One region of the Actinomadura sp. NPDC023710 genome, then DNA from elsewhere that is predicted to be linked to it. Evidence: riboswitches for the same ligand, from Rfam matches in the RefSeq annotation. Region 1 holds a riboswitch; the other holds the start of a gene.
What was found. A riboswitch is a leader RNA that binds a small molecule or an ion and turns the genes downstream of it on or off. The one in region 1 is predicted to bind thiamine pyrophosphate.
Positions count from the first base shown of each region.

Region 2: linked by a shared signal. The riboswitch ahead of thiO (glycine oxidase ThiO) and the one ahead of thiC (phosphomethylpyrimidine synthase ThiC) in region 1 are both predicted to bind thiamine pyrophosphate.

Region 1 is NZ_JBFAGB010000020.1:55,248-59,672, reverse strand. It holds gene AB0H37_RS23275 (histidine kinase) at 1-1,046, opposite strand, end outside; gene AB0H37_RS23270 (hypothetical protein) at 1,225-2,220, shown strand; TPP riboswitch at 2,271-2,384, shown strand; gene thiC (phosphomethylpyrimidine synthase ThiC) at 2,380-4,146, shown strand; gene AB0H37_RS23260 (TetR/AcrR family transcriptional regulator) at 4,355-4,425, shown strand, end outside.
Region 2 is NZ_JBFAGB010000014.1:172,255-176,679, forward strand. It holds gene AB0H37_RS18500 (serine/threonine-protein kinase) at 1-97, shown strand, start outside; gene AB0H37_RS18505 (hypothetical protein) at 111-269, opposite strand; gene thiE (thiamine phosphate synthase) at 330-1,016, opposite strand; gene AB0H37_RS18515 (helix-turn-helix domain-containing protein) at 1,124-1,498, opposite strand; gene AB0H37_RS18520 (FAD-dependent oxidoreductase) at 1,557-2,792, opposite strand; TPP riboswitch at 2,885-2,998, shown strand; gene thiO (glycine oxidase ThiO) at 2,988-4,115, shown strand; gene thiS (sulfur carrier protein ThiS) at 4,112-4,312, shown strand; gene AB0H37_RS18535 (thiazole synthase) at 4,315-4,425, shown strand, end outside.

The DNA.
Region 1 (4,425 bases):
ATTCCGAGGATCCCGAACCCCTCGGGCGGTCCGCCGGACGGCCCCCCGCCGTCGTCGGCGACCCGGACGACGAGCCCCCCGCCGTCGCGTGCCAGGCTCACCGTCGCGCGCTTCGCATCGGCGTGCTTGACCACGTTGGTCAGGGCCTCCTGGACGATCCGGTACGCGGCGACCCCCGTCTCCGGGGGCAGCGTCCCGACGTCCCCGTCCCGCAGGTCGATGTCGATCCCGCTGCTGCGCGCCGCGTCCACGAGGCCGGCGACGGCGCGGGGCCCCGGCAGCGTCCCGGGGGTGCCGACGTCGGTACCGCGCAGGACCTGGAGCGTGCCGCGCAGCTCGGTCCGCGCGTCCCGGCACGTCGAGGCGATGGAGGCGAGCGCGTCGGCCAGCTCCTCCCGGTCGAGCGGCCGGTCCCCGCGCGCGAGGTGGGCCGCGGCGCCGGCCTGCACGCCGATCAGGGTGATGCTGTGGGCGAGGAGGTCGTGCAGGTCGCGGGCGATCCGCAGGCGCTCCTCGGCGACCCGCCGCCGCGCCTCCTCCTCCCGCGTGCGCTCGGCCCGCTCGGCCCGCTCGGTGATCGTCGCGAGCCGCGCCCGGTGCACCCGCCACACCTGGACGGCGATGACGACCGACACCACGGCCTCGATGACCGCGATCTGCTCGCGCAGGGAGCCGCCCCCCGCCCGCATCGCCATGCCGACCACGCAGACGCCGAGCAGGGACGCGACGACGCCGAGGACGATCCGCACCCGGCGCCCGAGCACCGCGTAGGCGAACAGCGCGATCACCTCGGCGGGCACCAGCGCGTGGTGCTGGTACTGCGCCAGGTGGTAGGGCAGCACCAGGGCCACCAGCGCCAGCAGGCCCGGGGCCGGCCACCGCCGGATCACTGCGAGCGGGACGTGCGCCGCCACCAGCAGCAGCACGCCCGGCGCGTCCAGTGCCCGGACGCCCGGCCACAGCACGGCGGCGGCCGCCGCCGCCCCCGCGAGCGCCGACGCCGCCAGGGCGTCCCTCACCGTCACATCGCCCCGGGGCACCGTCACCACGCGCTCATTCTCCCCCACTCGCGTGATCCGCGCACCGCGGCCCGCGCCCACGCGAATGATCTTTCCCGGCGGCGCCTGCGGGGCCGGAGGCCCGCCCTATAGTTCTGCAGACCCCGTCACGAAGGGCCGACAGTTGTCCGTCCCCCCGCCTGCCGTCCCCTCGCCCGGACTCCGGATGACGCTCGGCGCGCGAGCCTACCGATGGCCGTTCCGCGCCCTTCTCGCCGCGCTCGCGGCCGGCGCGGCCCTCGTCCTGGCGACCCGCCCCGGCACCGGAATCCTCGATCCGGACAAGGCCCGCCAGATCCTGCCGCCCTGCGGCGGCGGCTGCCTGCTCGCCGCCCTCGCCGCCGTCCTCTGGGCGGCCCGGCTCCACCGGACCCGCCTCATCGTGAGCATCGGCGAGGAGGGGGTGGTCCTCCGCCGCGGCAGGCGGGTGGCGGCCGTCCCGGCCGGAGCCGTGGACGCGGTAGGGATCAGGTGGCCCGTCGGCGACCCGGTATGGACGCTCTGGCTCGACCCGGAGCAGGCGCCGGTCGCCGCGGCCGTCGCCGAGGTCGACGGGAACGCGGTGGCGCTGCTCGCCGGCGGGTCGCTCCCGTCCGGATGGCTCCCGGCCGTCCGGACCGCGACCACGGGCATCCTCGGCGCCGCCTGGCGCGTCGTCGACGATGAGGGCGAGGAGGTGCCGCCGCCCGCGGACGGCGCCCTGGCCCAGGCCCGCCACCTGGTCGTGGACGGCAGGGGCCGGTACCGCGACCGGCGCGGCGGCGCGGTCCTCGCCGTGGCCAGCGGCCGGCGCGGCGGGCGGACCATCGTGCTGTGCGACCCCCACGCCGCCGCGCTGCTGGTGTTCCGGGGCCCGTCCCGGCTGCCGGGCCGCGACCGCGTGCGCGTCCTCGACGCGGACGGCCGCCCCCTCGGATTCCTGCGCGGCCGGCGCGAGCCGTCCTTCCACACCGCCGGCGGGATGCTCCTCGGCAGCACCCGCGCGACCGGCGACGGCCACGTCGTCACCGGCATCGACGGCCGGCACTCAGCCACGCTGCGCATCGGCGACGGCGACGGCGCTGAGGCCCGGATGGAGTTGGAGCGGTCGCCGTCCGCCCCGGACCCCCTCCGCACCCTGGCCCTCGCCCTGCCCGTCGCGATCCGCGCGGGCGCGTTCTAGCCCATGGACGGCGGTTGCGGCAAGCGGGGCCGCGCGGGTTAACGTCGTGGGCGACAGATCGCGGGGGCCCGGCGTACCGGGCTGAGATAGCGGCTGGGACGGCCGCTGACCGCATGAACCTGACCGGGTAATGCCGGCGTAGGGAGAGATCGAGTCGTCATGACCGAACCTGTGGTTCCAGCTGCCCGCAAGACCTACCTCCAGGGCTCGCGCCCGGAGATCCGGGTCCCGATGCGGGAGGTGCCGCTGACCAACGGCGACGTCGTCGTCCTGTACGACACGTCCGGGCCGTCCACCGATCCCGAGCAGGAGACCGACGTGCGCAGGGGGCTGCCGCCGCTGCGGGAGTCCTGGATCGCCGAGCGCGGCGACACCGCCCCCTACCAGGGCCGGGCGGCGCGCCCCGAGGACGACGGGCGCCGGTCCCCGGCCCCTGCCGTCCCCGCGGGCGGGGGAGACCGCCTCCCCCAGGCCGACGGCGAGGGCGTCCTGCCGCGGCGGCCGCGGCGCGCCACCGGCGGCGCGGTGACCCAGCGCGCCTACGCGCGGCGCGGGGAGATCACGCCGGAGATGGAGTTCGCCGCGCTGCGCGAGGGCGTGGCCCCGGAGTTCGTCCGGGACGCGCTGGCCGCCGGCCGCGCGGTGCTGCCCGCCAACGTCAACCATCCCGAGATCGAGCCGATGGTCATCGGGCGCGACTTCCTGGTCAAGGTCAACGCCAACATCGGCAACTCGGCCGTCGCGTCCTCGATCGAGGACGAGGTCGAGAAGATGACGTGGGCGACCCGCTGGGGCGCCGACACGATCATGGACCTGTCGACCGGCCGCGACATCCACACCACGCGCGAGTGGATCCTGCGCAACTCGCCCGTGCCGGTCGGGACCGTCCCGCTGTACCAGGCGGTGGAGAAGGTCGGCGGCGACCCGGCGGAACTCACCTACGAGGTCTTCCGCGACACCGTCATCGAGCAGGCGGAGCAGGGCGTGGACTACATGACCGTCCACGCCGGGGTGCTGCTGTCCTACGTGCCGCTGACGGCACGGCGCAAGACGGGGATCGTGTCGCGGGGCGGATCGATCATGGCGGCCTGGTGCCTGGCGCACCACGAGGAGAACTTCCTCTACACCCGCTTCGAGGAGCTCTGCGAGATCTTCGCCGCCTACGACGTGACCTGGTCGCTCGGGGACGGGCTGCGTCCCGGCTCCGTCGCGGACGCCAACGACGAGGCCCAGTTCGCCGAGCTGCGCACCCAGGGCGACCTGACGCGGATCGCGGCGCGGTTCGGCAACCAGGTGATGAACGAGGGCCCCGGGCACGTCCCGATGCACAAGATCAAGGAGAACGTGGACCTGCAGCAGGAGTGGTGCGACGGCGCGCCGTTCTACACGCTCGGGCCGCTGACCACCGACATCGCGCCCGGCTACGACCACATCACCTCGGCGATCGGCGCCGCGATGATCGGCTGGCACGGCACCGCGATGCTCTGCTACGTCACGCCGAAGGAGCATCTCGGGCTGCCGGACCGCGAGGACGTCAAGGCCGGCGTGATCGCCTACAAGATCGCCGCGCACGCCGCCGATCTCGCCAAGGGCCATCCGGGCGCGCAGGCGTGGGACGACGCGCTGTCGGAGGCGCGGTTCGACTTCCGCTGGGAGGACCAGTTCAACCTGTCCCTGGACCCCGGCACCGCCCGCGCCTTCCATGACGCGACGCTGCCGGCGGCGCCGGCGAAGACCGCGCACTTCTGCTCGATGTGCGGCCCGCACTTCTGCTCCATGAAGATCACGCAGGACGTGCGGCGGTTCGCGGCCGAGCGCGGCCTCGCCGACGGGGAGGCCCTCGCCGCGGGGATGCGGGAGAAGGCCGAGGAGTTCAGGGCCGCCGGCGGCCGGGTGAACCTCCCGGTCTCGTCCGCCGACGCCTGACCGGCCGCAGCACCACAGGAACGCCGGGAAGAGCACAGGGCCCGCCGTGCACCGTGCGCGGCGGGCCCGGTCCGTGTCCGGGCGCGTCCGGCGCGTCCGGGCGCAGGCCGGGGCAACGGCGCGGATAGGATCGAGGGACCGTTCCAAAAGCCGCGGATCCTCCCGATCGCCGCAGGCCCGTTCCACCCGGGAAGGATCGACGACCCACGTGACCAGCGACGACACGCCGAAGGCGCGCCCGGTGCGGGCCGACGTGCGCCGCAACCGCGCGCGGCTGCT
Region 2 (4,425 bases), on a different contig from region 1:
GCCGCGCCCGACGCGGATCCCGCGCTACCGGTGGCGGATGATGGTCGCGCTCGGCGCCGTCGTGGCGGCCGGGTTCCTCCTCGGCGTCCTGACCTGACCCGGGCGGCCGCTCACCAGTGCGGCGGCCGGTCCTCCAGCAGGCGCGCGTCGTCGTCGCCGGTACGCCACTCGCCCCAGCCGGCGTCGGTGTCGTCGGACGTCTGGTCCGGCAGGACGTCCAGGTCGTCGTCCAGGTCGACCGTGCGGTCGTCGTCAGGTCCCACGCTCATGATCCCCATTGTCGGCGACGGGGCCGCGGCCCGCACCGTGATCCGCGTCAAACCGTGCGGTCAGCCGGTGCCGAGCGGCCGGGCGGCCAGCCGGCGCGCGAACCGCGCCGCGGCGGCGCCCGGATCGTCGGCCTCGGTGATCGCCCGGACCACCACGACGCGCTCCGCGCCCGCGGCGAGGACCTCGTCCAGGTTGCCGAGGTCGATGCCGCCGATCGCGAACCAGGGCCGCGCGACGCGCTGCGCCGCGACGTACTCCAGCAGCTTCGGGCCGGGGGCGGGGCGGCCGGGCTTGGTCGGCGTGGGCCACACCGGGCCCGCGCAGAAGTAGTCGGCGCCGGGCTCGGCGGCCGCCGCCGACGCCTGCTCGCCGGAGTGCGTCGACCGGCCGATCAGCATGTCGCCGCCGACGATCTCGCGGGCGGCGGGCACCGGCAGGTCGTCCTGGCCGAGGTGCAGCACGTCGGCGCCGACCGCGTGCGCGATGTCGGCCCGGTCGTTGACGGCCAGCAGCGCCCCGTGCCGCTCGCACGCCGCCCGGAACACCTCCAGGTAGGCCGTCTCCTGCCGGGCCTCCAGGCCCTTCTGGCGGAGCTGGACGAGGTCGACGCCGCCCGCGAGCACGGCGTCGAGGAAGGCCGGCAGGTCACCCTGGCGCTCGCGCGCGTCCGTGCAGAGGTAGAGGCGGGCTCGGCTCAGCCGGGCGCGCAGCGCGACGGCGCGCTCGGTGGGGAGGTGCCTGGACACGGCCGGGGACGTCCTTTCCACAGGTGATCACGGAGTCGCGCGCGCGGTGACCCGCCGCGCGCGACCCCGCGATCGTGTCACGTGCGTCGTGCGCCGCCGGCGGCGGCCTAGAAGGCGAGCGCCTGGGCGCGGCGGCGGACCTCGGTCCCCCGGTTCTCGGTGAGCGCGTCCACCGGCGTCCCCGGCAGCGTGTCGTCGGCCGTGAACAGCCACCGGATCGTCTCGGCGTCGTCGAAGCCGGCGTCCGACAGGAGGGTCAGGGTACCGGGAAGACCCTTGATGACCTGGCCGTCCTTGATGAAGGCCGCGGGCACCATCGGCTCCCCGCCGCGGCGCACCGCGAGGATGCGGTGCTCGTGGATGAGCTGCTTGATCCGGTTGGGCCTGATCCCGAGTCTCTCGGCGGTCTCCCCGAGGGTGAGCCACTCGCCGGCCAGGGCGTCGGTGCGGGGGTCCAGTGCGCTGTCAACGGTTGCGTGCATCTGCGTCACGCCCCCTTGCTACCACGCCTTCGGAAGACTCAAACCCGCTGCGCAGCCGTTACGTCCCCGCCGATCGCTCTGCGCGAACAGCCTGCCGGACGGGGACGTCCGGGTCGGCGATCGCCTCCGGATCCACCGGCGTCCCGGCGGCGATCACACGCCTCGCCTGCACCAGGTCGCGGGGCCGGCCGACGGTGAGGATCGCGTCGAGGCGGTCGCCGGTCAGCCACGCCACCGCCCACCTGGGGTCGGACGGGTCGCCCCTGCGCACGAGCCGCTCGGACGCCGAGTGGTCGCCCGCGTACTGGACCATGCGCCCGAACTGCTCCGACCAGAAGTACGGGGCGGCGTCGTACACGGCGTCCCGGCCGAGGAGGGCCGCGGCGGCGACCTCGGGGGCGTTCAGCGCGGTGTCCCAGTGCTCGACGAGGAGCCGCCGCCCGTAGCGGTGCGACCACCAGGCGGCGCAGTCGCCGACCGCCACGACGTCCGGGCGCGGCGCCCCGGTGTCCTCCTCGCCCATGTAGGTCCGGAACGAGCCGTCGGTGACGACGCCGCGCTCCAGCAGCAGCCCGGAGCCCTCCAGCCACGACAGGACGGGCCGCACCCCGACGCCGACGACCACCTCGTCGGCGTCGACGCGGCCGCCGCCGGCGAGGGCGAGGCCCCCGTCGCGCACCTCCGCGACCTTGACCCCGGTCCGCAGTTCGACGCCGGCCTCGGCATACCAGGGGGCGGTGAGCGCGCCGACCTCGGGCCCGATCGCGCCCGCCAGCGGGGTGTCGGCCGCCTCCACGACGGTGACCGCGCAGCCCCGGCGGGCCGCGGTGGTCGCGACCTCGGCGCCGATCCAGCCCGCCCCGACGATCACGATGCGGGCGCCCGCGGTGAGCCGGGCGCGCAGGTCGCGCGCCTCGTCGATCGTGCGCAGCACGTGCTGGCGTCCCTCCCCCGGCAGCGTGATCGGGGCGGCGCCGGTCGCGATCACGAGCCCGTCGAAGCGCAGGTCGCCCGCCGTGGACTCCACCGTTCCGCCCCGTCCGGGCTCGTCCAGCCGCAGGCCGGTGGCGCGCTCGCCGAGCAGCAGCTCGCAGCGCAGCGCGTCCCAGTCGGCGTCGACGGTCGTGTCGTCGGACTCGCCCGCGAGGACGGCCTTCGACAGCGGCGGCCGGTCGTAGGGCCGGTGCCGCTCCGCCGACACGAGGGTCAGCGCGCCCTCGTACCCCTTGCTCCGCAGGGCTTCCACGGCGCGCACGCCGGCCAGCCCGCCACCCACGACGATGACCCTCTCCATGAAGGTCACCCTAACGGGCGGCGATCCGGGGATGGACAGGTGTCCAGGCAGTTGCCCGGTTCGCCGAGGTCGTAAGGTGGGGGCAGCAGAACAGCACAGAGCGCGGGAGTCCGGTGCGACCGGGCTGAGAGGGCGGCTGAACGGGCCGCCGACCGCCACGACCTGATCCGGATCATGCCGGCGAAGGGAGCGCGCATGCAGATCGTCATCATCGGCGCCGGGGTGATCGGCCTGGCCACCGCCTGGCGCACCGCCGCCGGCGGCGCCGCCGTGACGCTCGTCGATCCCGCGCCCGCGTCCGGGGCGTCCTCCGTGGCGGCGGGCATGCTCACCCCGGTCAGCGAGCTGACCTACGGCGAGGAGCCGCTGCTGCGGCTCGGCCTCGCCTCCCGCGACCGGTACGGCGCCTTCGTCGCCGAACTGGAGGAGCTGACCGGCCTGGAGACCGGCTACCGCACCGACGGGATCCTCGAGGTCGCCTTCGACTCCGACGACCTGCGGCACCTGGACGACCTGCGCCGCTTCCAGGAGGACCTGGGCATCCCCGCCGAGGCGCTCACCGGCCGCGAGTGCCGGCGGCTGGAGCCGATGCTCGCGCCCGGCGTGCGCGGCGGCCTGCTCGCCCCCGAGGACGGCTCGGTCGACCCCCGCCGGCTCGCCCCGGCGCTGCTGGCGGCGTGCGAGCGGCTGGGGGTCCGGCTCGTCCGGCGGCGGGCCGAGCGCGTCGTCGTCGAGAACGGCGCCGCCGCCGGCGTGGGCCTGGACGACGGCACCGTGATCCGCGCGGACCGGGTGCTGCTGGCCGCGGGGCCGTGGTCGGGCGACCTCGGCGGCCTGCCTCCCGGGACCGTTCCACCCGTCCGCCCGGTCAAGGGCCAGGTGATCCGGCTGCGCACCCGCGCGCCGTTCCTGCGGCGGGCGACCCGCGGCCTCGTCCGGGGGTCGTCGGTCTACCTGGTGCCGCGTGCGGACGGGGAGATCGTCCTCGGCGCCACGCAGGAGGAGCTGGGCTTCGACACGCGCGTCACCGCCGGCGGGCTGTGGGAGCTGCTGCGCGACGCCCGCGAGCTGCTGCCCGGCATCACCGAGCTGGAGTTCGCGGAGGTCTGCGCCGGGCTGCGGCCCGGCTCCCCCGACAACGCGCCCGTGATGGGCCCGACCGCGCTGCCCGGGCTGCTCGTGGGCACCGGGCACTTCCGCAACGGCATCCTGCTCACGCCGGTGAGCGCCGACATCCTGTCCGCGATGCTGCTGGACGGGCCCGTCCCCGAGGTCGCCGGGCCGTTCGCCCCCGACCGCTTCTCCCCCGAGGTGAGCGCATGAAAGTGATCGTCAACGGTGAGGCGCGCGAGCTGCCCGACGGCGTGAGCGTGGCCGAGGTCGTCGCGTCCGTCACGGCCGTCGCGACGGGCGTGGCGGCGGCGCTGAACGACGAGGTCGTCCGGCGCGCGGAGTGGGAGGCCACGCCCCTGCGGGACGCCGACCGCATCGAAGTGCTGACCGCGGTCCAGGGAGGTTGAGGATGGACACCGGAAAAGCGGGCCCCGGAGAAGCGGGCACCGACGGGCTGGTCATCGCGGGCGAGGAGCTGGGCTCGCGGCTGATCATGGGAACGGGCGGGGCGCCGAGCATG